Regions from separate parts of the Streptomyces aquilus genome, predicted to be linked through region 2. Evidence: predicted binding sites of a transcription regulator. Region 2 holds the regulator's gene; the other holds the start of a gene.
The links. Region 2 encodes HrcA, which represses chaperone genes, less so after heat shock. Its sites were predicted from a motif close to TTNGCACTCNGNNNNNCNGAGTGCNAA; they were not measured.
Positions count from the first base shown of each region.

Region 1: a site for HrcA is predicted at 7,862-7,888, ahead of groES (co-chaperone GroES). Genes of this name have one in related genera too.

Region 1 covers NZ_CP034463.1:6,356,660-6,368,139, forward strand. Annotated here, with positions in the region: gene EJC51_RS29405 (FG-GAP-like repeat-containing protein) at 1-898, shown strand, start outside; gene EJC51_RS29410 (YciI family protein) at 1,079-1,435, shown strand; gene EJC51_RS29415 (RNA polymerase sigma factor) at 1,480-2,751, shown strand; gene EJC51_RS29420 (cell wall-binding repeat-containing protein) at 2,882-4,906, shown strand; gene EJC51_RS29425 (THUMP-like domain-containing protein) at 4,913-6,079, opposite strand; gene EJC51_RS29430 (polysaccharide deacetylase family protein) at 6,170-7,105, shown strand; gene EJC51_RS29435 (polysaccharide deacetylase family protein) at 7,102-7,812, shown strand; gene groES (co-chaperone GroES) at 8,033-8,341, shown strand; gene groL (chaperonin GroEL) at 8,472-10,097, shown strand; gene EJC51_RS29450 (ester cyclase) at 10,164-10,868, opposite strand; gene EJC51_RS29455 (heme oxygenase-like domain-containing protein) at 11,006-11,480, shown strand, end outside.
Region 2 covers NZ_CP034463.1:3,648,631-3,660,110, reverse strand. Annotated here, with positions in the region: gene EJC51_RS16865 (hypothetical protein) at 1-203, shown strand, start outside; gene EJC51_RS49160 (right-handed parallel beta-helix repeat-containing protein) at 366-1,724, opposite strand; gene EJC51_RS16855 (Dyp-type peroxidase) at 1,748-2,788, shown strand; gene EJC51_RS16850 (L,D-transpeptidase family protein) at 2,727-3,476, opposite strand; gene hemW (radical SAM family heme chaperone HemW) at 3,591-4,823, shown strand; gene EJC51_RS16840 (DUF3097 domain-containing protein) at 4,844-5,647, opposite strand; gene EJC51_RS16835 (MBL fold metallo-hydrolase) at 5,679-6,410, opposite strand; gene hrcA (heat-inducible transcriptional repressor HrcA) at 6,564-7,580, shown strand; gene dnaJ (molecular chaperone DnaJ) at 7,581-8,717, shown strand; gene EJC51_RS16820 (nitronate monooxygenase) at 8,941-10,029, shown strand; gene EJC51_RS16815 (16S rRNA (uracil(1498)-N(3))-methyltransferase) at 10,026-10,775, shown strand; gene EJC51_RS16810 (VOC family protein) at 10,798-11,190, shown strand; gene EJC51_RS16805 (hypothetical protein) at 11,269-11,480, shown strand, end outside.

The DNA of each region.
Region 1 (11,480 bases), 2.7 Mb from region 2:
GGCCCTGTTCAAGGGCGGCCGCGCCCAGGGCGACGACCCGCTCGGCACGACGGCGACGGTGTGGACGGGCCCGCTGACCCGCGCCGGCAAGCCGGCCGGTACGCGGGGACTGGACCCGGCGGGATTGCAGTACGTCGACGTCTGGGACGGCGCGACCGGCGACGTGAACGCCGACGGCCGCGACGAACTCGCGCTGAAGGTGTACTGCGGCGACGGCAGCTACTGCACCCGCCTCTACACCGGCTCGCCCACGGGTCTGGCTCCCGCGGCCGGCGGTACGTTCCCGGGCGGGGGCGGCGGCATGGCCTTCGGCGACTTCGACGGCGACGGGTACGGAGACCTGGCGGTCGGCAACGCGCCGGACTCGTCGGTGACGGTGGCGTCGGGCTCGGCGTCGGGCCTGGCACCGAGCGGGAGTTGGCACCGGTACACCCAGGACAGCCCCGGCGTGCCGGGAGCGTACGAGGACGTCGACTTCTTCGGCACCTCGGTCTCGGCCGGTGACATCAACGGCGACGGCCGCGACGACCTGGCGGTGGGCGCGCCGGGCGAGGAGATCGGGTACGACGACGGGGCGGGCATCGTCGACGTCCTCTACGGCACGGAGGCCGGTCTGACCGGGACCGGGTCTCAGGCGTTCACACAGAACACGGCCGGGGTGCCGGGGGCGGTGGAACCGGGGGACGGTTTCGGCGGCGCGGTCCGGCTCCTGGACACCAACGGGAACGGCCACGCGGACCTGGCGGCTTCGGCCGTGGGCGAGAACTCGCGGGCGGGGGCGGTGTGGTCGTTGCGGGGGCGGGCGACGGGGGTGGTGACGGATGCGGGGTTCGTGTTCGGGGGGCGGTCGGTGGGGGCGCCGTATGCGAAGGCGGCGTTCGGGTTCGAGCTCAACTAGACCTCACTAGGCCTCGCTAGACCTCACCAGATCTCACTAGACCTCTCTGACCTGCGCAAACGACCCCGCAAAAAAATCTTCGGGAAATTTCGGCGAGTGTGTCGATCCCGGTGTCTCCCGATCGACGCATGGTTGAGCGGCCGGAAAAAGAAGCTCCGGCCCCGACCCAAGGAGCCCCAGATGCCCCGTTTCCTCTCCCTCGTGCAGATCGACGAGTCCAACGCCCCCGCCGAAGGCCCCAGCCCCGAGCTGATGGAACGCATGGGCGCGCTGATCGAGGAGATCACCAAGGCCGGTGTCATGCTCGACACCGCCGGTCTGACGCCGTCCTCGCAGGGCACCCGCGTGCACTGGGAGGGCGGGAAGATCTCCGTCACCGACGGGCCCTTCACCGAGGCCAAGGAGGTCGTCGGCGGGTACGCGCTCATGCAGTGCAAGGACAAGGCCGAGGCGCTGGAGTGGACCAAGCGGTTCCTCCAGGTCCACGAGGAGTACTGGACGGTCACCTGCGAGGTGCGGGAGATCGCGGAGGGCTGAGCCCGCCTTGGCCCGGGGCGTCCACGGGTGTTCGATGGGGGACTGTGAGCCCACAGTCCCCCGGCGGCACCGAGATCGACGTACGCCGCGCCATCGAGACCGTCTTCCGTATCGAGTCCCCGCGCATCGTCGCCGCCGTCACCCGCGTCGTCCGTGACGTCGGCATCGCCGAGGAACTCGCCCAGGACGCCCTCGTCGCCGCCCTGGAGCAGTGGCAGCGCGACGGTGTCCCCGACAACCCGGGCGCCTGGCTCATGACCACCGCCCGGCGTCGCGCCGTCGATCTGGTCCGGCGCCGGGAGAACTACGCCCGCAAGCTCCAGGAGATCGGGCGGGAGATGCCGGAGGCGGCTCCGCCGGAGGAGCCCACCGACCCCGACGACATCGACGACGACCTGCTGCGGCTCGTCTTCACCACCTGCCACCCGGTGCTCTCCGCCGAGGCCCGCGTCGCCCTCACCCTCCGTCTCCTCGGTGGGCTCACGACAGCCGAGATCGCGCGTGCCTTCCTCGTCCCGGAGGCGACCGTCGCCCAGCGGATCGTCCGCGCCAAACGCACCCTCGCCACCAAGAACGTCGCCTTCGAGGTGCCGTACGGACCCGAACGCGAGGCCCGGCTGACCGACGTCCTCGATGTCATTTACCTCGTCTTCAACGAGGGGTACTCCGCCACCGCCGGTGACGACTGGCTGCGGCCGGGGCTGTGCGAGGACGCGCTGCGGCTGGCCCGGGTGCTGGCCGGGCTGATGCCCAAGGAGCCCGAAGTGCACGGTCTCGCCGCGTTGTTGGAGTTCCAGGCGTCCCGTGCCGCCGCCCGTACCGGGCCGGACGGCGAACCCGTCCTCCTCAAGGACCAGAACCGCCGCCGCTGGAACCGCATGCTCATCGCCCGCGGGATCAGGGCCCTTGAGCGGGCGGGGGCCACGGCCACCGGCGCCCCCGGCCCGTACGTCCTCCAGGCCACCGTCGCCGCCTGCCACGCGCACGCCCACACCTACGAGGAGACCGACTGGGCCACCATCGCCACCCTGTACGGCCTGCTCGCCGCCCGCGCCCCGTCGCCGGTCGTCGAACTCAACCGTGCGGTCGCCGTGTCGATGGCCGAGGGGCCGGAAGCGGCCCTGGGGATCGTCGACGGCCTGGCCCCCCACCTGCCCGACTACCACCTGCTGCCCAGCGTCCGCGGCGACCTGCTGGCCCGTCTCGGCCGTACGGCGGAGGCGCGGGCGGAGTTCGAGCGGGCGGTGGGGCTGGCGGGGAACGAACGGGAGCGGGAGCTGTTGCGAGAGAAGCTGCGGTCGCTGCTCGCACGATGAGCGTCGGATCATCCGCAGAACCCCATTCCCTTCCTGGTCAGGGACGGTTTACAGTGGCGCGGCTGCCGCAGCCGGCGTGACGCCTTCCGCGGTGCGGCAGCACTCCGACACCCGTGGGGGGTACATACACGTGCGATCTTCTGGATCCACCAGGCCGGTCAGACCTGCCGCGCGCCGCAGACTCGTCGCGCTCACCGCCGTAACGGCCCTCGCTGCCGGCACCGCCACCGCGCTCGCCCCGGGCGCCTCGGCCGACGTCGCCGGATGGCCGGCCACCGACGGCGCCATCGCAGTCGTCAACGACGGCATCACCTTGGTCGACACCGAGGGCGCGGGCTCCGCGTACGTCACCCGGGGCTCCGACGACGAGGCGCCCGCCTGGGCACCTGACGGCAGCCGCGTCGTCTTCGAGCAGGCCGGAACCCTGCGTACGGCGAGTGTCGCCGGAGGTGCTTCGACCCTGGTCTACGACGGTGTGTACAACGGCCGTTCGCCGTCCCACCCGACGTACTGGGGTTCCGGCAGCCGGATCGTCTTCTCCGCCGCCAAGAAGCTGTACTACGTTCCGTCCGCCGGCGGGACGGCGACAGCCCTGCTGCCCAGCGGCGCCGGCTGTGACACCCACCCGAGCGCCGCCGCGGTCAGCGGGGTCGTGGCCTTCCAGCGGGGCGGCGCGTCCTGCTCCGGCACGACCCCGTCGATCGTGCTCTACGACGCCGCCACCGGCCGGCAGACCACCCTGGTCACCGACGCCGCCGCGCCCGCCCTGTCGCCCGACGGCACCAGACTCGCCTTCGTTCGCCGTGTCGACGGTCACGCCCAGCTGTTCTCCGTCAACACCGACGGCACGGGTGAGCGCCGGCTCACCCAGGACACCGCGGACTACGACTCCGTATCCTGGGCGCCCGCGAGCGACCGGCTGGTGGTCCACTTCGACCACAAGGAGACCGAGACCGGCGGCTGCTGCATGACGGGCAACGTCGTGCTGACCCTCACCGCGGACGGGGTGAGCGAGGGCACCGTCTTCCCGTACGGCGGCCGCTCGCCCGCCTGGCAGCCGCTGCGCAAGAACGGCGTGGGCCGGGTCTGGGGCGCCGACGTCTACGGCAGCAACATCGCCGCGTCCCGCTGGACCTGGAACACCGTCGGCCAGAGCGAGGCAGGCCTCAAGAACGCCTCGTCCGCCGTGCTGGTCTCCAGGGACAGCCAGGCCTACGCGCTGACCTCCCCGGCGCTCGCCGGCAAGAAGGGCGGCCCGGTCCTGCTGACCTCGGCCACCTCGCTGTCCTCGGCGGTGCAGACCGAGCTGAAGCGGGTCCTCAAGCCCGGTGCCCCGGTCTACCTCGTCGGCGGCACGTCGATCCTGAGCAGTGCCGTCGCCTCGAAGGTCACCTCGCTCGGCTTCACCCCCAAGCGCCTTGCGGGTACGTCCCGTTACTCGACCTCGGTGGCGGTCGCGAAGGCGATCACCAGTGCCCCGACCCACGTCTTCCTCGCCACCGGCACCGACTACCACTCGGCGCTCGCGGCGGCTTCCGCGGCCGGTGCGCTGGGCAAGAGCGGCAAGGCCGTCGTCGTCCTCAACGAGGGCAACAAGCTGACCACGTCCGTGAAGTCGTACCTCAACGGTCTCGACCCGCGCGAGACGCTCGTCATCCCGGTCGGCGGCTCCGCGAAGTACGCGCTGACGCACACGACGTTCTCCCACTGGCCCTCGACGTACACCTACTACCCGGTCACGGGGAGCACCCACGAGGCCACGGCGGCCGCGCTCGCCCGCTTCTGGTGGGGCGGCCCGCGCAACGCCGCGCTGGCCTCGGTCGACAGCTGGCGTGGCGGTACCTCCGCCGCGGCGGCGATGAACGTCTACGGCCCCCTGCTGTGGACGAAGGTCGACGCGCTCTCCGCCGACACGAAGTCGTACCTGGTCAAGGGGGCCGCGAGCCTCACCTACCTGGCCGTCTTCGGCGGCACCGGGTCGGTGTCGACGCCCGCGCTGAACTCCGCGGGCGGCGCGATCAGTGCCGCCGGCGACCAGTGGGGCTACACGCCGTTCTACAACGGCCTGGAGCCCACGGCGGCGAACTCCGGCGCCCTGGCCGCGACCAAGGCGAGCCCGGGCATCGCCGCGCTGCGGACGACAGCCACCAGGTAGCGGCGCTCAGGCGGGGGCTCCGAGCAGCATGGTCGGTGCCCCCGCGACCCGGGTCAGGAACACGGTCGCCTCGGCCTTCCCGTTCGGCTTCGGCAGTACCTTCCGCCGCAGTTCCTCCGGCTCCACCGCCGACCCCCGCTTCTTCACCGTCAGGATGCCGACCCCCCGCTCCCGCAGCAGCGCCTTCAACTTCTTCACGTTGAAGGGGAGTTGGTCGGTGATCTCGTAGGCGGTGGCGTACGGGGTCACGTGCGGTTCGTCCGCGGTGATGTACGCGATCGTCTCGTCGATCAGCCCGCCCGTCAGTTCCTCGGCCACCTCGGCGACCAGGTGAGCGCGGATGACGGCGCCGTCGGGCTCGTACAAGTACCGTCCGACGGGCCGGACTTCCGGGTCGGGGAGGCCGCGGCCGAGCAGGGTGCGCGGGCCCGGGAGCAGCGTTGCGCGGACGGCGCCCGGCTCCGTGCCGAACCACAGCACCGCCTCCTTCACGTCCCCGCCGTCCGAGATCCACTCGGCCTCGGCCTCCGCCGGGATCGCCTCGTGGGGGATGCCGGGCGCGATCTTCAGGGCGGCGTGGCGTGCCTTCGTCGCCGCCTGTACGGCCCAGGAGAGGGGCGGGGAGTAGGCCTCGGGGTCGAAGATGCGGCCCCGGCCGCCGCGTCGTGCCGGGTCCACGAACACCGCGTCGTACGGGGACGTGTCGATGTCCGTGACGTCGGCCTCCCGTACCTCGATCAGGTCGGCCAGGCCCAGCGCCTCCGCGTTCGCGTGGGCCGCGGCGGCCGTGAGGGGGTCGCGGTCCACCGCCAGGACCCTGATGCCGGCCCGTGCGAGGGCGATCGCGTCGCCGCCGATGCCGGAGCACAGGTCGGCGACGGACCGCACACCCAGCGCCCGGAAGCGCTCGGCCCGGTAGGTGGCCACGCTCGCCCGCGTCGACTGCTCGACGCCGTTCGGGGTGAAGAACATCCGCCCGGCGTCCTCGGCCCCGAACTTCGCCGCCGCCCGCTGCCGCAGCCGCGCCTGGCCGAGCGCCGCCGACACCAGGTCGGCGGGGTGGTCGCGGCGCAGCCGGGTGGCGACGGCGAGTTCGTCGGCGGGCGCGGTGCCGCGCACTTCGTCGAGGAGGGCGCGGCCCTCGGGGGTGAGGAGGGGGGCGAGGTCGTTCACCGCCTCATTGTGAGCCAGTCGGAGGACCGTATGCCTCCGGCGGCGGTGTCGGGCCGGGATAGCGGTGGTGAACTGCGAAGATCCGGCGCCATGGGATCAGTAGGACAAGATGACAAAAGCCGGGCCGCATGGAGCCCTCGGGGCGGTCTGTGGAGTCTGCGCGGCACCCTCGCCGTCCTCGCCCTCGCCGCGGTCGCCTCCGGCTGTGCGCAGGGCGGCGACAGTGCCAAGGTCCGTCCCGCGCCCGGCCAGCAGCCCCTGAAGGCGCCCCCGGCCCGCGCCCTCGACGCGTACGCCACGAAGCTGCGCGCCTCCGTGGCCGTCGCGAAGCGGTGGGGGCTGAACAGGGCCCCGCTGGCCGCCCCGGCGCCGCCCGCGAAGAAGCCGCGGATCACCACCCGCAAGGGCTTCGAGGTCGACGGGCACGAGGAGCGGGGGCTGCCGCCCGTCTTCACCACGATCCCCACCCAGCAGAAGATCGTCTTCCTCACCATCGACGACGGCGCCGAGAAGGACCCGGCGTTCCTGCGGATGATGAGCGAGTTGAAGATCCCGTACACCGCCTTCCTCAGCGACTACCTGGTCAAGGAGGACTACGGGTACTTCAAGCGGATGCGGGACCGGGGTGTCGTGCTCAACAACCACACCCTCCACCACCCCTATCTGCCGGGGCTGTCCTACGGCCGTCAGAAGCGCGAGATCTGCGGCATGCAGGACGTGATCGAGAAGCACTACGGCAAGCGGCCGCTGCTGTTCCGCCCGCCGTTCGGGAACTACAACGAGGACACCCTGGTCGCGGCGAAGGCCTGCGGGGTGAAGTACGCGCCGATCTGGAACGAGGAGGTCTTCGTCGATCACTGGGAGTACCGGGAGTGGGACCGGAGGATCCACCCGGGCGACATCGTGCTGAGTCACTTCCGCGGCCGGGAGGAGTGGAAGGGCACGATGCCGGACATGGTCAGGCGCTTTCTGAACAAGATCACGGCCGAGGGGTACGCGGTGGCACGGCTGGAGGACTACTTGTGAGGGCCTTGACGGCCGCTGTGGCGGTGGTTCTGCTGGTGACCGGCTGCGCCCAGTCCGTCGACCCCATCGAACGGCTGGGCAAGAAGGCGGTGACGTACGGCGCGAAGGGGGTGCGGTCCGGGCCCGAGGTGCCGGTCGTGAAACGCGTCCGCACCTCCGACAAGGTGGTCTTCCTGACGTACGACGACGGCGTCGAGCAGGACCCGCGGTTCGTGGAGTTCGTGCGGCAACGGCGGCTGCCGGTCAGCATGTTCCTCACGGACAGCGTCGTCGGGCCGGGGTACGGCCACTTCGCCCGCCTCCAGTCGGTCGGCGCCTCCATCCAGAACCACACCCTCGACCACACCGCCCTGCGCGGCCTGCCGTACGCCAGCCAGCGCCACGAGATCTGCGGCCAGCAGGACAAACTCGGCTCCCGTTTCGGGGTGCGCCCCCGCCTCTTCCGCCCGCCCTACGGGACGTACGACACCACGACCCTGCGCGCCGCCACGGACTGCGGCGTCGGCGCGGTCGTCCTGTGGCGGGCGGCGATGGAGGGCGACCACCTGACCTACGGCACCGGCCCGCACCGCCTGCTCCCCGGCGACATCGTCTCCCTGCCGTCCACGGAGACGACGGGCCTCACGCTGGTGGAGCGGACGACCCGGCTGCTGCGGGAGGTCGAGGGGGCGGGGCTGAAGGTGGGGAGGCTGGAGGACTACCTCTGACTGGAGGACTGCCTCTGAGCCGTGCGGGGCGCCCGATGTAGGGACGCGATTAGCAGTCCGCTTGACCGAGTGCTAATCGCGGTCATAGTCTCGGGTCTGGCACTCCCCCCTGGAGAGTGCCAATAGCGACGGGCAGGTCCGGCACCCGCGACGACGGATCGACCTGGTCGCCACCTCAGACAGTTAACCCCGTGAGATCTCCGAAGGGGGAGGTCGGATCGTGACGACCGCCAGCTCCAAGGTTGCCATCAAGCCGCTCGAGGACCGCATCGTGGTCCAGCCGCTCGACGCCGAGCAGACCACGGCCTCTGGCCTGGTCATCCCGGACACCGCGAAGGAGAAGCCCCAGGAGGGCGTCGTCCTCGCCGTGGGCCCGGGCCGCTTCGAGAACGGCGAGCGCCTGCCGCTCGACGTCAAGACCGGCGACATCGTGCTGTACAGCAAGTACGGCGGCACCGAGGTGAAGTACAACGGCGAGGAGTACCTCGTCCTCTCGGCTCGCGACGTGCTCGCGATCATCGAGAAGTAATTCACCGGCTTCCTTACCGAAGCACATCTTGCTTGTGAGCTGCGCCCCGGGTTCCCGCGTCCTTATGAAGCCGGGCGTCCGGGGCGCAGTTCGTTTCACCCACGTTTTCCGAGAGGGCTGAACCGCTCCCATGGCGAAGATCCTGAAGTTCGACGAGGACGCCCGTCGCGCCCTCGAGCGCGGCGTCAACAAGCTGGCCGACACGGTCAAGGTGACGATCGGCCCCAAGGGCCGCAACGTCGTCATCGACAAGAAGTTCGGCGCGCCCACCATCACCAACGACGGTGTCACGATCGCCCGCGAGGTCGAGATCGACGACCCGTACGAGAACCTCGGCGCGCAGCTGGTGAAGGAGGTGGCGACCAAGACCAACGACATCGCGGGTGACGGCACCACCACCGCCACCGTGCTCGCCCAGGCGCTGGTCCGCGAGGGCCTGAAGAACGTCGCCGCGGGTGCCTCCCCGGCGCTGCTGAAGAAGGGCATCGACGCGGCCGTAGCCGCCGTGTCGGAGGACCTTCTGGCCACCGCCCGTCCGATCGACGACAAGGCGGACATCGCCGCCGTCGCCGCGCTGTCCGCCCAGGACCAGCAGGTCGGCGAGCTCATCGCCGAGGCGATGGACAAGGTCGGCAAGGACGGTGTCATCACCGTCGAGGAGTCCAACACCTTCGGTCTGGAGCTGGACTTCACCGAGGGCATGGCCTTCGACAAGGGCTACCTGTCCCCGTACTTCGTCACCGACCAGGAGCGTATGGAGGCCGTCCTCGACGACCCGTACATCCTGATCAACCAGGGCAAGATCTCCTCGATCCAGGACCTGCTGCCGCTGCTGGAGAAGGTCATCCAGGCCGGCGCCTCCAAGCCGCTGCTGATCATCGCCGAGGACGTCGAGGGCGAGGCCCTGTCGACCCTGGTCGTCAACAAGATCCGCGGCACCTTCAACGCCGTCGCGGTGAAGGCCCCCGGCTTCGGCGACCGCCGCAAGGCGATGCTCCAGGACATGGCGGTCCTCACCGGCGCCACGGTCATCTCCGAGGAGGTCGGCCTCAAGCTCGACCAGGCCGGTCTGGACGTGCTGGGCTCCGCCCGCCGCGTGACGATCACCAAGGACGACACGACCATCGTCGACGGCGCCGGCGACTCCGCCGACGTCGTGGGCCGCGTCAACCAGATCAAGGCCGAGATCGAGAACACGGACTCCGACTGGGACCGCGAGAAGCTCCAGGAGCGCCTCGCGAAGCTGGCCGGCGGCGTGTGCGTGATCAAGGTCGGCGCCGCCACCGAGGTGGAGCTGAAGGAGAAGAAGCACCGTCTGGAGGACGCCATCTCCGCGACCCGCGCCGCGGTCGAGGAGGGCATCGTCTCCGGTGGTGGCTCCGCGCTCGTCCACGCCGCCAAGGTCCTCGAGGGCGGTCTGGGCAAGACCGGCGACGAGGCCACCGGTGTCGCCGTCGTCCGCAAGGCCGTCGTCGAGCCGCTGCGCTGGATCGCCGAGAACGCCGGCCTGGAGGGCTACGTCATCACCTCCAAGGTCGCCGAGCTCGACAAGGGCCAGGGCTTCAACGCCGCGACCGGCGAGTACGGCGACCTGGTGAAGGCCGGCGTCATCGACCCGGTCAAGGTCACCCGCTCCGCCCTGGAGAACGCCGCCTCCATCGCCTCCCTCCTGCTCACGACCGAGACCCTGGTCGTCGAGAAGAAGGAAGAGGAGGAGCCGGCCGCCGCGGGTCACTCCCACGGCCACTCCCACTGAGGCTTCGCACGCCTGACGGAAAGCCCCCGGCCCGCGCCCAGCGGACCGGGGGCTTTCCCGTACCCGCTACTGCTCCAGGTCGTCCAGCACGCCCAGCTGCGCCATCAGCCCGAGCCGGTCGTACTGCCACCACCCCTCGGCGAGCTTCCCGCCGGGAGCGCACCGGTGAATGGTGGTGCCCGTCATGGACACCCGCTTCCCCGTGGCCGGGATTCCCATGAAGTCCCCGGTGTGCGTGCCGCGCCAGGTCCACCGGGTGCACACACGGTCGCCCTGGGTCAGCTGATCGTCGATCGTGAAGTCGAAGTCGAAGCCGCTCTTCCACATCTCGACCTCGCGCCGCACCGCGTCCAGCCCGATCACGTCCTGCTCGTTGGCCGGATCATGATCGTGGTAGTCCTCGATCAGCAGCCCGTCGAACGACGGCACCTCCGGCCCGCCCAGCGCCTCGAAGAAGCGCCGCGCCCCGGCGGCGTACAGCTGCTCGTCCCGGACGACGTCGAGGTCCGTGAACGTCGGCATCCCGTCGCAGAGAGCGACCATCTCCTGGAAGATCCGGTCCGTCTCGGGCAGGTTCGAGTTCCGCATCGCCTCCTCGTACGACGGGAACTCCACGATCTCGATGAAGTGCGACGCGTCCGAGCGGTCCTTGCCGATGACGTCGTGCGTCGCGGTCCGCTTCCCCTTGGTCTGTTCGACCCACCTGTCCATCAGCTGGTTCATCTCGTCGAACCGGCTGGTCCTGCAGTCGATGAGCTGTACGAAGGTCATGGTCGTGCCTCCGGCCTCCACGGGTCCGGCAGATAAGGCCATTCTCCTCCCATGGGGCCACGATCTCCATATTGGCCCTGTGGCTCCACTCGCGATCAAGCCAGACTCATGACCGATCCAAGGAGGAGGAATCCGTAATGACGAAGCTTGATCGGTCCCGACTCGAGAGCCTGGCCGAGGAATTGATGGAGAAGCAGTTCCAGCGCGTCACCAAGCTGCGCGAACTGCACGCGGGCGAATGGACCGACCGGGACTACTACATTCGTCACATCACCGAGACGGTGCTGCGTATTCGGCTGAACAACGAGGTCGACACCTACGCCCTCTTCAAGGTCGGCTCGAAGGACGACAGCCTCGCCGCCAAGCTCGCCCAGTACCTGGCCGAGGAGTTCGGGCACGAGGGCATGTTCACCCGTGACCTCAACAAGTTCGGGTTCACCAGCGAGCAGCTGGAGGCCACCGACGTCTTCCCGGCGACCAAGCAGCTCATGGGCTACCTGCGCCTGGAGGCCGACAAGCGCGGTCCCGCGCCCACGACGGTCTGGGACTGGTTCGTCGAGTGGTACTCGGACCGCTACAACCAGATCATCACCAACAAGGCGGCCGAGGAGT
Region 2 (11,480 bases):
CCCGGCCCCGCCCCCAGGGCTCGGCGCCGCCCGCCGGCCACTCCCCGCTGGCGTACTGGATCGACGCCGACGGCGACCTGCGCCGCGTGACCGCGACGCTCGGCACGGGCCGGACGGTCACCGTCGACGTGACGGCGGGCCATGCGACGACGGGGAAGCTGCCGGAGGGGCCTTGGAAGCCGCGCCGGAACCAGTCGCACTGACGCGCGGTGTCGTGCACACCTACCGCCGAGCACCGGAACCGGCTGCCCACCGCCCATCGGCACTGCCTTCGCCGGCTTCGGCAGCGGACAGCTCCCGGGTGGGGAGCCGCGCCACTACCAGCGCCGGAGCCGGGCTGCCCTGGCCTGCGGCGTCGCCCACACCTACCGCCCCGCCGGCACCGCCTTCGCCGACCTCGGCAGGGGATAGTCCCCGGCGTTCACCCGGCCCGGCAGGCCCACGGCCGGGCGTGGGGGTGCTGTGCGCGGGCCCGGCTGGTTCGGCTGGGCGGGGGGTGCCGGGGCGTCCTGGAAGGAGATGCCGGGCGGGGCCTTGAGGGGGTGGGCGCGGCCCAGGGGACGGCGGCCGGTGCCGGGTTCGGCGGGGAGCGGCGTCTCCGTGCGGGTGGCGCGGCCGCAGGGGGTCAGCGTGCTCAGGTTCGCCGGGCTGGTGACCGGCTCCCCGTTGTCCGCGAAGCAGTTGCCGGCCGGGGCGCCGGTGGCCAGCACCACGTCCGTGCCGTTGCCGGTGACCCGGTTGCCGCGGACGGTGTTGTCCCGCGCCGGGTAGCCCTGGACGTCGCTCAGCAGGACACCGGCCGCGCGGTTGCCGGAGATCAGGTTGCGCTCGATGACGTTGCCCCGGCCGCCTCCCGCCCCGACGCCGATCCCGAAGCCCCCGTCGGCCTGTTCGGGGCTGCGGTCGTCGTTGTTGTCGGTGATCGCGTTGCCGGCGATCACCGCGTCGTGCTGCGGGCCGAGGGCCTCCAGGTCGTTGGAGTTGAGGGTCAGGCCCACCCGGTTGCGGGAGGCCCGGTTGCCCAGCAGATACAGCCCCTCGGACGCGTTCGTCACCTCCAGGCCCACCGCGTTGTGCTCCACGGTGTTGTGCCGGACCACCGTGTCGCAGGGGCGGCACTGGCCGACGTAGATCCCGGAGTCGGCCTGCCCGGAGGCGTAGGAGTGCTCGATGACGCCGGAGCGGGCGTCGAAGGCGTAGATGCCGTACAGGGCGTTGTTGTAGGCGGTCACGTAGGAGGCCCGGAAGCCCCTCAGCGGCGGGAACGCGACCGTGTCCAGCGGGTCGTAGCCCGCGCCGCCCGCCCCGCCCGTCTGGAGGCGCTCGTCGGTCACGCCGGTGAACAGGACCCCGTTGGCGAGATGGTCGCGGACCGTCAGGTTCTCCACGACCGAGCCCGCCCCGGTCACCGTGATGCCGTTGGACCGCTCGAACTCCCCGTCCACCACCACCTTCGAGCGCTCCGTCCCGCGCAGCACCACGCGCGGCTTGGCCACGACGACGCTCTCCCGGTAGACCCCGGGCGAGACCAGCACCAGCCCGCCGGGGCGCACCCGGTCCACCGCCCGCTGGAGGGAGCCGACATCCCGCGGGACCCGGACGACGGCGGGGCCGGCCGTGCCGCCCGAGCTGCCCGGTGAGCCGCCGCCGGGCGCGCAGGAGACGAGGAGGACGAGAAGCGCGGCCGCCCACAAGACGGGGCGCGGGAAACGGATCGATCGCACGCCGCAGATGTATCGTCCCGTTCGTGCTCAAGGCAACGAATGCCGGATTCGACACGCTTGACGGTTCCTCAGGGACCGGCCCCGCCCGCCGGACCCTCCTCGCCGCCGCCACCGGCCTCGCGGCGACCGGCTGCACGGCCGCCCCCCGGTCCGGCCGCGAGGGCCCGGGCGCCGACGGCGTACGCCAGCCCGGGGTGACCACCGCGCAGCAGAGCGCCGCGCTCGTCCTGTCGTACGACCTCACCGCGGGCCCCCGCCGACTGCGCACCGTGCTCGGCGCCTGGGCCGGTGTCCTCGCGGCGGACCGCGCCCCGTCCCTGACCGCAACCGTCGGCCTCGGCCCCCGCCTCGCCCCGAACACCTTGCGGGAGTTGCCGCCCTTCCCCGGCGACCGGCTCGACCCCGCCCGCTGCGGCGGCGACCTGCTCGTCCAGCTCTGCGCCGACGACCCGGACGCCCTCACCCGCACCGCGGCCCGGCTCGCCCACCCGGAGCTGCGGCCGCGCTGGCGGCAGCCGGGCTTCCTGCCGCCGCACCCGACCGGCTCGGTGCCCCGCAACCTGCTCGGCTTCAAGGACGGCTCGGCGAACCCGACCGCCGAGGAGTGCGAGCGCTGGGTGTGGCGGCCGGACGGCGGGACCTTCCTCGTCGTCCGCCGAATCCGGCTGCGCGTCGACGACTTCGCACGCCTCACCCCGCGGCGGCAGGAGGAGGTCATCGGCCGCCGCCGGGCCGACGGCGCCCCGCTGGACGGCGGGCGCGAGGACGACGACGTGGACATCTTCGCCAAGACCCCGCACGGCCGGTACATCACCCCGCTCGGCGCCCACGTCCGCGCCGCCAGCCCCCGCCTCGACGGCGGCGCCCGCATGCTGCGCCGCGGCTACTCCTACGACGACGGCCCCGACGACCGCGGCCTGCTGTTCCTCGCCTACCTGCGGGACCCGGCGCTGTTCGTCCGCGTCCAGCGGCGGATGGCGGCACAGGACGAACTGAGCCGGTTCAGCGAGCACCAGGGGTCGGCGGTGGCGTATGTGCCGCCGGCGAAGGAGCTGTGGGCCTGAGAGTGCGTTCCGTGCCCGGTTTGACGCCCCACACGAAGACCGAGTCGTTCTCGGCGAGGGTGTTCCACAGTCGCCGCGCGTCGTCGAGCCGCAGATTGACGCAGCCGTGCGAGCCGCCGCTGTACAGGTCGCCGTTGCTGCCGTGGAAGGCCTGGCCCTCGTCGAAGAACTGGGCGTACGGCATCGGCGCCTCGTACAGGTCGGAGTAGTGGTCGATCTCCCGCCAGTAGACGGTGTGCCATCCGGTGCGGGTCTCGTAGCCGTCGCGGCCGGAGCGGATCGGCACCGGCGCGAACACCACCCGGCTCCCCTTCTGCACCCACATCAGCTGCCGGTCCAGGTCCACACAGGCGACCCGGTACGCGCGCACCGGGCAGCGGCCGGCCGCGTTCGGGTTCGCGCGGGCCTCCACCACCAGCATGGTCCGGTACGTCGCGAGGCCCGCGTACCCGTCGGCGGGCCGGACGCCGTTGCGGGACTGGAAGGCACGGATCGCCTCGCAGTCCGCCGCCGACTGCCGCCCGTCCACCCCGAGCCGCAGATGCCGCTCCAGCTCCCGCTGGTAGGGGCCGGTGCCGGTGGTGCAGGGCACGGGGGCGGCGGTGGCGGGGGCGGCCAGGGCGAGGGCGAGTAGGAGGCCGGCGAGCGGTGCGGAGGTGGCGGTGCGGAGCGGCCTGGACGTGCCCATGACGGCCTCCTGTCTCGATGTGCCCGGACCTCCAGCAATACGGCAGCGGGCCCCGACCGGCGGCCCGGACTGAGCCATCCGGGCCCGTCGCCGACGTACGGGACAATGGGACACATGCCTTCCGCACTCCCCGACGGCGAGCCCGTCCCCGACGACGGCGCACTCCCCGCGCACGCGCTCTCCGGAGCCGCCGAGCGCCCCCTCGGGTTCTATCTGCACGTCCCCTACTGCGCGACCCGCTGCGGGTACTGCGACTTCAACACCTACACCGCGACCGAGCTGCGCGGCACCGGCGGCGTCCTCGCCTCCCGCGACAACTACGCCGACACCCTGATCGACGAGATCAGGCTGGCCCGGAAGGTGCTGGGGGACGACCCGCGCGAGGTCCGCACGGTGTTCGTGGGCGGCGGTACGCCGACCCTGCTGGCCGCGGATGATCTCGTCCGGATGCTGGCCGCGATCCGCGACGAGTTCGGCCTCGCGGCGGACGCCGAGGTCACCACGGAGGCGAACCCGGAGTCGGTGGACCCGGCCTATCTGGCCACCCTGCGCGCGGGCGGCTTCAACAGGATCTCCTTCGGCATGCAGAGCGCGAAGCAGCATGTGCTGCGCGTGCTGGACCGGACCCACACGCCGGGGCGCCCCGAGGCGTGCGTGGCGGAGGCGCGGGCGGCGGGCTTCGAGCACGTCAACCTGGACCTGATCTACGGCACCCCGGGCGAGTCGGACGACGACTGGCGGGCCTCCCTGGACGCGGCGATCGGCGCCGGCCCCGACCACGTCTCGGCGTACGCGCTGATCGTCGAGGAGGGCACCCAGCTGGCCCGGCGCATCCGCCGCGGCGAGGTCCCCATGACCGACGACGACGTCCACGCGGACCGGTACCTGATCGCGGAGGACGCGTTCGCGGCCGCCGGCTTCGACTGGTACGAGGTCTCGAACTGGGCGACCTCCGAGGCCGGGCGGTGCCTCCACAACGAGCTGTACTGGCGCGGCGCGGACTGGTGGGGCGCGGGGCCGGGAGCGCACTCGCACGTCGGCGGGGTGCGCTGGTGGAACGTGAAGCACCCCGGCGCGTACGCGGCGGCGCTGGCGGCGGGACGCTCGCCGGGGGCGGGGCGTGAGGTGCTGTCGGAGGAGGACCGGAGGGTCGAGCGGATTCTGCTGGAGCTGCGGTTGAGGGAGGGTGTGCCGCTTGACCTGCTCCGGGAGGAGGGTCTGCGGGCCGCTCGCCGGGCGCTGTCGGACGGGCTTCTGCGACAGGAGCCGTACGACGAGGGACGTGCGGTGCTGACGCTTCGGGGGCGGCTGCTGGCGGATGCGGTGGTGCGGGACCTGGTGGATTAGGCGCCCTCAGCGCGTCTTTCCTACGCCGTGACGAAATCGATCAGTTCCTCCACTCGGCCCAGGAGCTCCGGCTCCAGGTCCTTGTAGGAGTTCACCCGCTTCAGGATCGCCTGCCACACCGCGCCCGTGTTCTCCGACGGCCAGCCCAGGGCCTTGCACACGCCCGTCTTCCAGTCCTGGCCGTGCGGGACACGCGGCCACGCCGCGATGCCCAGGGACGACGGCTTCACCGCCTCCCAGATGTCGATGTACGGGTGGCCCACGACGAGCGCGTGGTCGCTCGTGACCTGCTGGGCGATCCGCCACTCCTTCGTGCCCGGCACCAAGTGGTCCACCAGGACGCCCAGCCGCGCGTCCGGGCCCGGCGCGAACTCCGCGACGATCGACGGGAGGTCGTCCACGCCCTCCAGGTACTCCACCACCACGCCCTCGATGCGCAGGTCGTCGCCCCACACCTTCTCGACCAGTTCGGCGTCGTGCCGGCCCTCGACGTAGATGCGGCCGGCGCGGGCCACGCGTGCCCAGGCGCCGGGGACGGCCACCGAGCCGGAAGCCGTACGGGTGGGACGTACCGGAGCCGACGACGTCGGGCGTACGAGCGTCACCACCCTGCCCTCCAGCAGGAAGCCCCTCGGCTCCAACGGGAACACCCGGAGCTTGCCGAAGCGGTCCTCCAGGGTCACCGTGCCCGCCTCGCAGCGGATCACCGCGCCGCAGAAACCGGTGCCCGGCTCCTCGACCACCAGGCCGGGCTCGGCCGGGACCTCCGGGACGGGCTTCGGCTTCTTCCACGGCGGGGTCAGGTCGGCGGAGTACTGGCGCATTCGGATGACGATAGGAGAAGCCCGCGGCGGGTCAGTGCGACACGCCGAAACGCCGTGCCAGGGCGTCGCGCTGGGCCCGTACGAACGCCGCGTCCACCACCGCTCCGTGACCGGGCACGTACAGCGCGTCCTCGCCGCCCAGCTCCAGGAGCCGGTCCAGGGCGGCCGGCCAGTGCGACGGTACGGCGTCCGGGCCCGCCTGCGGCTCGCCGGACTCCTCGACCAGGTCGCCGCAGAACACCACTTCGGGCGAGCCCGGGACGAGGACGGCGAGATCGTGGGCCGTGTGCCCAGGGCCGACGTTCGCCAGCAGGACCTGCCGGCCGCCGCCGAGGTCGAGGGTCCACTCGCCGGAGACCAGATGGCGGGGGTGGGGGAGGGCGTCGACCGCCTCGTCGGCCAGGTGCTCCGCCAGCCCCTCCCGTACCGCGTCCGCGCGCAGCTCCGCGCGGGCCTGGTGCTGATCGAGGAGCGTGTCCATGCCGACCGGACCGAACACCTCCGCGCCCGCGAACGCGGCCGCGCCGAAGACATGGTCGAAGTGGGGGTGGGTGAGCGCGAGATGGGTCACACGGTGCCCGGCGAGCGCCTCCGCCTGCGCGCGCAGCCGCGCCCCCTCCGCGAGACTCGACCCGGCGTCCACCAACAGGGCCGTGTCCGCGCCGACGACCAGCCCCGCCGTGCAGTCCCAGACCGGCAGCCGGCATCGGCCCACCCCGGCCGCCACCCTCTGCCACCCCAGCTCTTCCCAAGTCACCGTCATACCGCGACGCTAGCGGTACAGGCGGTCACACCCGGGCCGACCTTGCCCGGGTGGTACCCCGCCGCCGTACACTGGGCCGCGGGGAACGCTGGCACTCGGACGGACAGAGTGCCAGGCGGGGGCCTGGGGAACGACTTCTGGAGGTGTGCGCGGATGCTGAGTGAACGCAGGCTTCAGGTGCTGCGCGCCATCGTCCAGGACTACGTCGGCACCGAGGAGCCCGTGGGTTCCAAGGCCCTCACCGAGCGGCACAACCTCGGCGTCTCCCCGGCGACCGTGCGCAACGACATGGCCGCCCTGGAGGACGAGGGGTTCATCGCCCAGCCGCACACCAGCGCCGGGCGCATCCCCACCGACAAGGGCTATCGGCTGTTCGTCGACAAGCTCGCGGGCGTCAAGCCGATGACCGCGCCCGAGCGGCGCGCCATCCAGAACTTCCTCGACGGCGCCGTCGACCTCGACGACGTGGTGGCCCGCACCGTGCGGCTGCTCGCGCAGCTCACCCGGCAGGTGGCGGTGGTGCAGTACCCGTCGCTGACGCGGTCCACCGTGCGGCACGTGGAGCTGCTCTCGCTCGCTCCCGCGCGCGTGATGCTCGTCCTGATCACCGACACGGGCCGGGTCGAGCAGCGCATGATCGACTGCCCGGCGCCCTTCGGGGAGGCCTCGCTGGCCGATCTGCGGGCGCGCCTCAACAGCAGGGTCGCGGGGCGTCGCTTCACCGACGTGCCGCGACTGGTCGAGGACCTGCCCGAAGGCTTCGACGTCGAGGATCGGGGTACGGTCGCGACTGTGCTCTCCACTCTGCTGGAGACACTCGTCGAGGAGAACGAGGAGCGGTTGATGATCGGCGGCACCGCCAATCTCACCCGCTTCGGACATGACTTCCCCCTCACCATCCGGCCCGTCCTGGAGGCGCTGGAGGAGCAGGTCGTGCTCCTCAAGTTGCTTGGCGAGGCAGGGGATTCGGGCATGACCGTACGCATCGGTCACGAGAACGCCTATGAGGGACTCAACTCAACTTCGGTGGTGTCGGTCGGCTACGGTTCGGGCGGCGAGGCAGTAGCCAAGCTCGGCGTGGTCGGACCGACCCGCATGGATTACCCGGGAACGATGGGAGCGGTACGCGCAGTGGCACGGTACGTCGGACAGATCCTGGCGGAGTCGTAAGTGGCCACGGACTACTACGCCGTTCTCGGCGTGCGCCGCGACGCGTCGCAGGATGAGATCAAGAAGGCGTTCCGTCGGCTCGCACGCGAGCTGCACCCGGACGTCAACCCGGATCCGAAGACCCAGGAGCGGTTCAAGGAGATCAACGCCGCTTACGAGGTCTTGTCGGACCCGCAGAAGAAGCAGGTCTACGACCTCGGCGGCGACCCGCTGTCCCAGGCGGGCGGCGGCGGCGCGGGCGGCTTCGGTGCCGGTGGCTTCGGGAACTTCTCGGACATCATGGACGCGTTCTTCGGTACGGCGTCCCAGCGCGGTCCGCGCTCGCGCACCCGGCGCGGCCAGGACGCGATGATCCGGCTGGAGATCGAGCTTGACGAGGCGGCCTTCGGCACCACGAAGGACATCCAGGTCGACACCGCGATCGTCTGCTCCACCTGCAACGGTGAGGGTGCGGCGCCGGGGACCTCCGCGCAGACGTGTGACATGTGCCGGGGCCGCGGTGAGGTCTCCCAGGTCACCCGGTCCTTCCTGGGCCAGGTCATGACCTCGCGGCCCTGCCCGCAGTGCCAGGGCTTCGGCACGGTCGTGCCGACGCCGTGCCCCGAGTGCGCCGGTGACGGCCGGGTCCGCTCGCGTCGCACGCTGACCGTGAAGATCCCGGCCGGTGTCGACAACGGCACGCGGATCCAGCTCGCGGGTGAGGGCGAGGTCGGGCCCGGTGGCGGTCCCGCCGGTGACCTGTACGTCGAGATCCATGAGCTGCCGCACCCGATGTTCCAGCGGCGCGGTGACGATCTGCACTGCACGGTGACGATCCCGATGACGGCGGCGGCGCTCGGCACGAAGGTGCCGCTGGAGACGCTGGACGGCCTGGAGGAGGTCGACATCCGGCCGGGCACCCAGTCCGGGCAGTCGATCCCGCTGCACGGCCGCGGTGTCACGCATCTGCGGGGCGGCGGCCGGGGCGATCTCATCGTGCACGTCGAGGTACAGACCCCGAACAAGCTGGACCCGGAGCAGGAGCGACTGCTGCGCGAACTGGCGAAGCTGCGCGGCGAGGAGCGGCCCCAGGGTCAGTTCCAGCCGGGGCAGCAAGGGCTGTTCTCGCGGTTGAAGGACGCGTTCAACGGGCGCTGAGGTGAACTGGGCGTACTGCTGGGGGTCCGGGGGTCGGCCCCCGGGCGGACACAGTCGGCCGGGGCAGCAAGGGCTGTTCTCGCGGTTGAAGGACGCGTTCAACGGGCGCTGAGGCGGGAGGGGCGCCGGCGCCGTGAGGTGATCGGTGCCTTCTTGTGCCAAGGGACTATGCCTGGGGAAGGCCGGATTCGGACTTGTTCGGGGGACGTGACACCATGCGGGCATGTCCTCCGCGCTGACCGATCTCTTCCCCTATCCGATCGTGCAGGCCCCCATGGCGGGCGGTGTCTCCGTGCCGCAGCTCGCGGCCGCCGTGTCCGAGGCCGGGGGGCTCGGGTTCCTTGCCGCCGGGTACAAGACGGCCGACGGCATGTACCAGGAGATCAAGCAGTTGCGCGGGCTGACCGGGCGGCCTTTCGGCGTGAACCTCTTCATGCCGCAGCCCGAGTACGCCGATCCCGCGGCGGTCGACGTGTACGCCCACCAGCTCGCCGGTGAAGCGGCCTGGTACGAGACCGAGCTCGGCGACCGCGACAGCGGGCGGGACGACGGATACGACGCCAAGCTCGCCGTACTCCTCGACAACCCCGTCCCCGTCGTCTCCTTCCACTTCGGCGTGCCGAACGGTGAGGTGCTGGAGGCGCTGCGGCGGGCCGGGACCGTCACGCTCGTCACCGCGACCACCCCCGACGAGGCCCTCGCCGTCGAGCGGGCCGGGGCCGACGCGGTCATCGCGCAGGGCGTCGAGGCCGGCGGGCATCAGGGCACCCACCGGGACGTCCCCGAGAACGACGGCGCCGGGCTCGGGCTGCTCTCGCTCGTCGGGCAGATCCGGGAGACCGTCGGGATTCCCGTCGTCGCCGCCGGCGGCCTCATGCGCGGCAGCCAGATCGCCGCCGTGCTCGCCGCCGGCGCCAGTGCCGCCCAGCTCGGCACCGCCTTCCTCGCCACCCCCGAGTCCGGCGCCGCCGACCTCCACAAGCAGGCGCTGACCAACCCCCTCTTCGTGCGGACGGAACTCACCCGGGCCTTCTCCGGCCGGCCGGCCCGCGGGCTCGTCAACCGCTTCATGCGCGAGCACGGCCCGTACGCCCCCGCCGCCTACCCCGAGGTCCACCACCTGACCTCCCCCCTGCGCAAGGCCGCCGCCAAGGCCAAGGACGCGCAGGGCATGGCCCTGTGGGCGGGACAGGGGCACCGGATGGCCCGCCCGCTGCCCGCCGGGCAGCTCGTGGAGGTGCTGGCCGCCGAACTGGCCGACGCCACGACAGCGTTGTCGGCGTTCCGGGCCCTCGGAGGTGAGCCGCGATGACCGCTCCCGTGTTCGTCGTCGAGCACTTCGACGCCGCCGGCGGCGGCCACTACGTCCTCGACGGGCCCGAGGGACGGCATGCCGTCTCCGTGAAGCGCCTCCAGCCCGGCGAGGACGTCATCCTCACCGACGGGGCCGGACGGTGGGCCGACTGCGTCGTGCTCGGCACCGAGGGCAAGGACCGGCTGATCGTCCGGATGGACGGCGTCAGCGAGGAACCCGTGGCACAGCCGCGCATCACCGTCGTCCAGGCCCTTCCCAAGGGCGACCGGGGCGAACTCGCCGTCGAGACCATGACCGAGGTCGGCGTCGACGCGGTCGTGCCCTGGCAGGCGGCCCGTTGCATCACCCAGTGGAAGGGCGAGCGGGGGCTGAAGGCGCTCGGCAAGTGGCGGGCCACCGCCCGCGAGGCCGGCAAGCAGTCCCGGCGCCTCCGCTTCCCCGAGGTCGCGGACCTGGCGACGACCAAGCAGGTCGCGGCACTCCTCGCCGACGCCGACTTCGCCGCCGTGCTCCACTCCGACTTCGAACGCGGCAGCCGTCCGCTCGCCACCGCCGAACTCCCCGACGAGGGCGAGATCGTGCTCGTCGTCGGACCCGAAGGGGGCGTCGCCAAGGACGAGTTGGCGCTCTTCGAGGAGGCGGGTGCGGAGGCGTACGTGCTGGGTCCTACCGTGTTGCGTACGTCGACCGCCGGGACGGCGGCCGCGGCCCTGCTCCTCGGCCGCACCGGCCGCTGGTCCTGACCGAACCTCCGGGGGAAACACCGTGGAACTCGCCCAAGTACGGCTCCTCGTCACCGACTTCGCCGCCTGCTACCGCTTCTACGCCGAAGTCCTCGGCCTGAAGCCGCAGTCGGGGGCGACCGAGGGACCGTACGAGAAGTTCAGCCCCACCACCGGCTCGGCCGGCATCGCCCTCCAGGACCGGGCCATGATGGCCGGCGTCCTGGGCGAACTGGGCGACGAGGCGACCGGGCACCGTTCGCTGGTGGTGCTACGCGTCGACGACCTGGACTCCTACGTCGAGCAGATCACCGCCCGAGGCGCCGAACTCCTCCACGGTCCCGCCCCGATGACGGACCGCATGCGCGTCGCCCACCTCAAGGACCCGGAGGGCAACCTGGTGGAACTCCAGGAGTGGCTGCTGCTGCGCGCCTGACCGCGTGTCACTCGATTGTGGGATGAGTGTCCGTATGTGCTCTACCGCGCCGGGCGGGACAGTGGGAAGCTGCCCTCCATGGGGGTATTGAGGAGGATTTGGCGGCACCGGGGCCGACGCATCGGCGCGGTGGCCGCGCTCGTCGTCGTGACCGTCGGCGGGGCCGTCGCCTGTGATCCCGCGGGGCTGAGCTCCGCGTCCGTGGCGTACACGACCGACCAGACGGTGACCAAGGAGCTGAACCGGCAGCACGCCAACGTGCAGTGGCTCACCTGCACGGCCTCCTACGG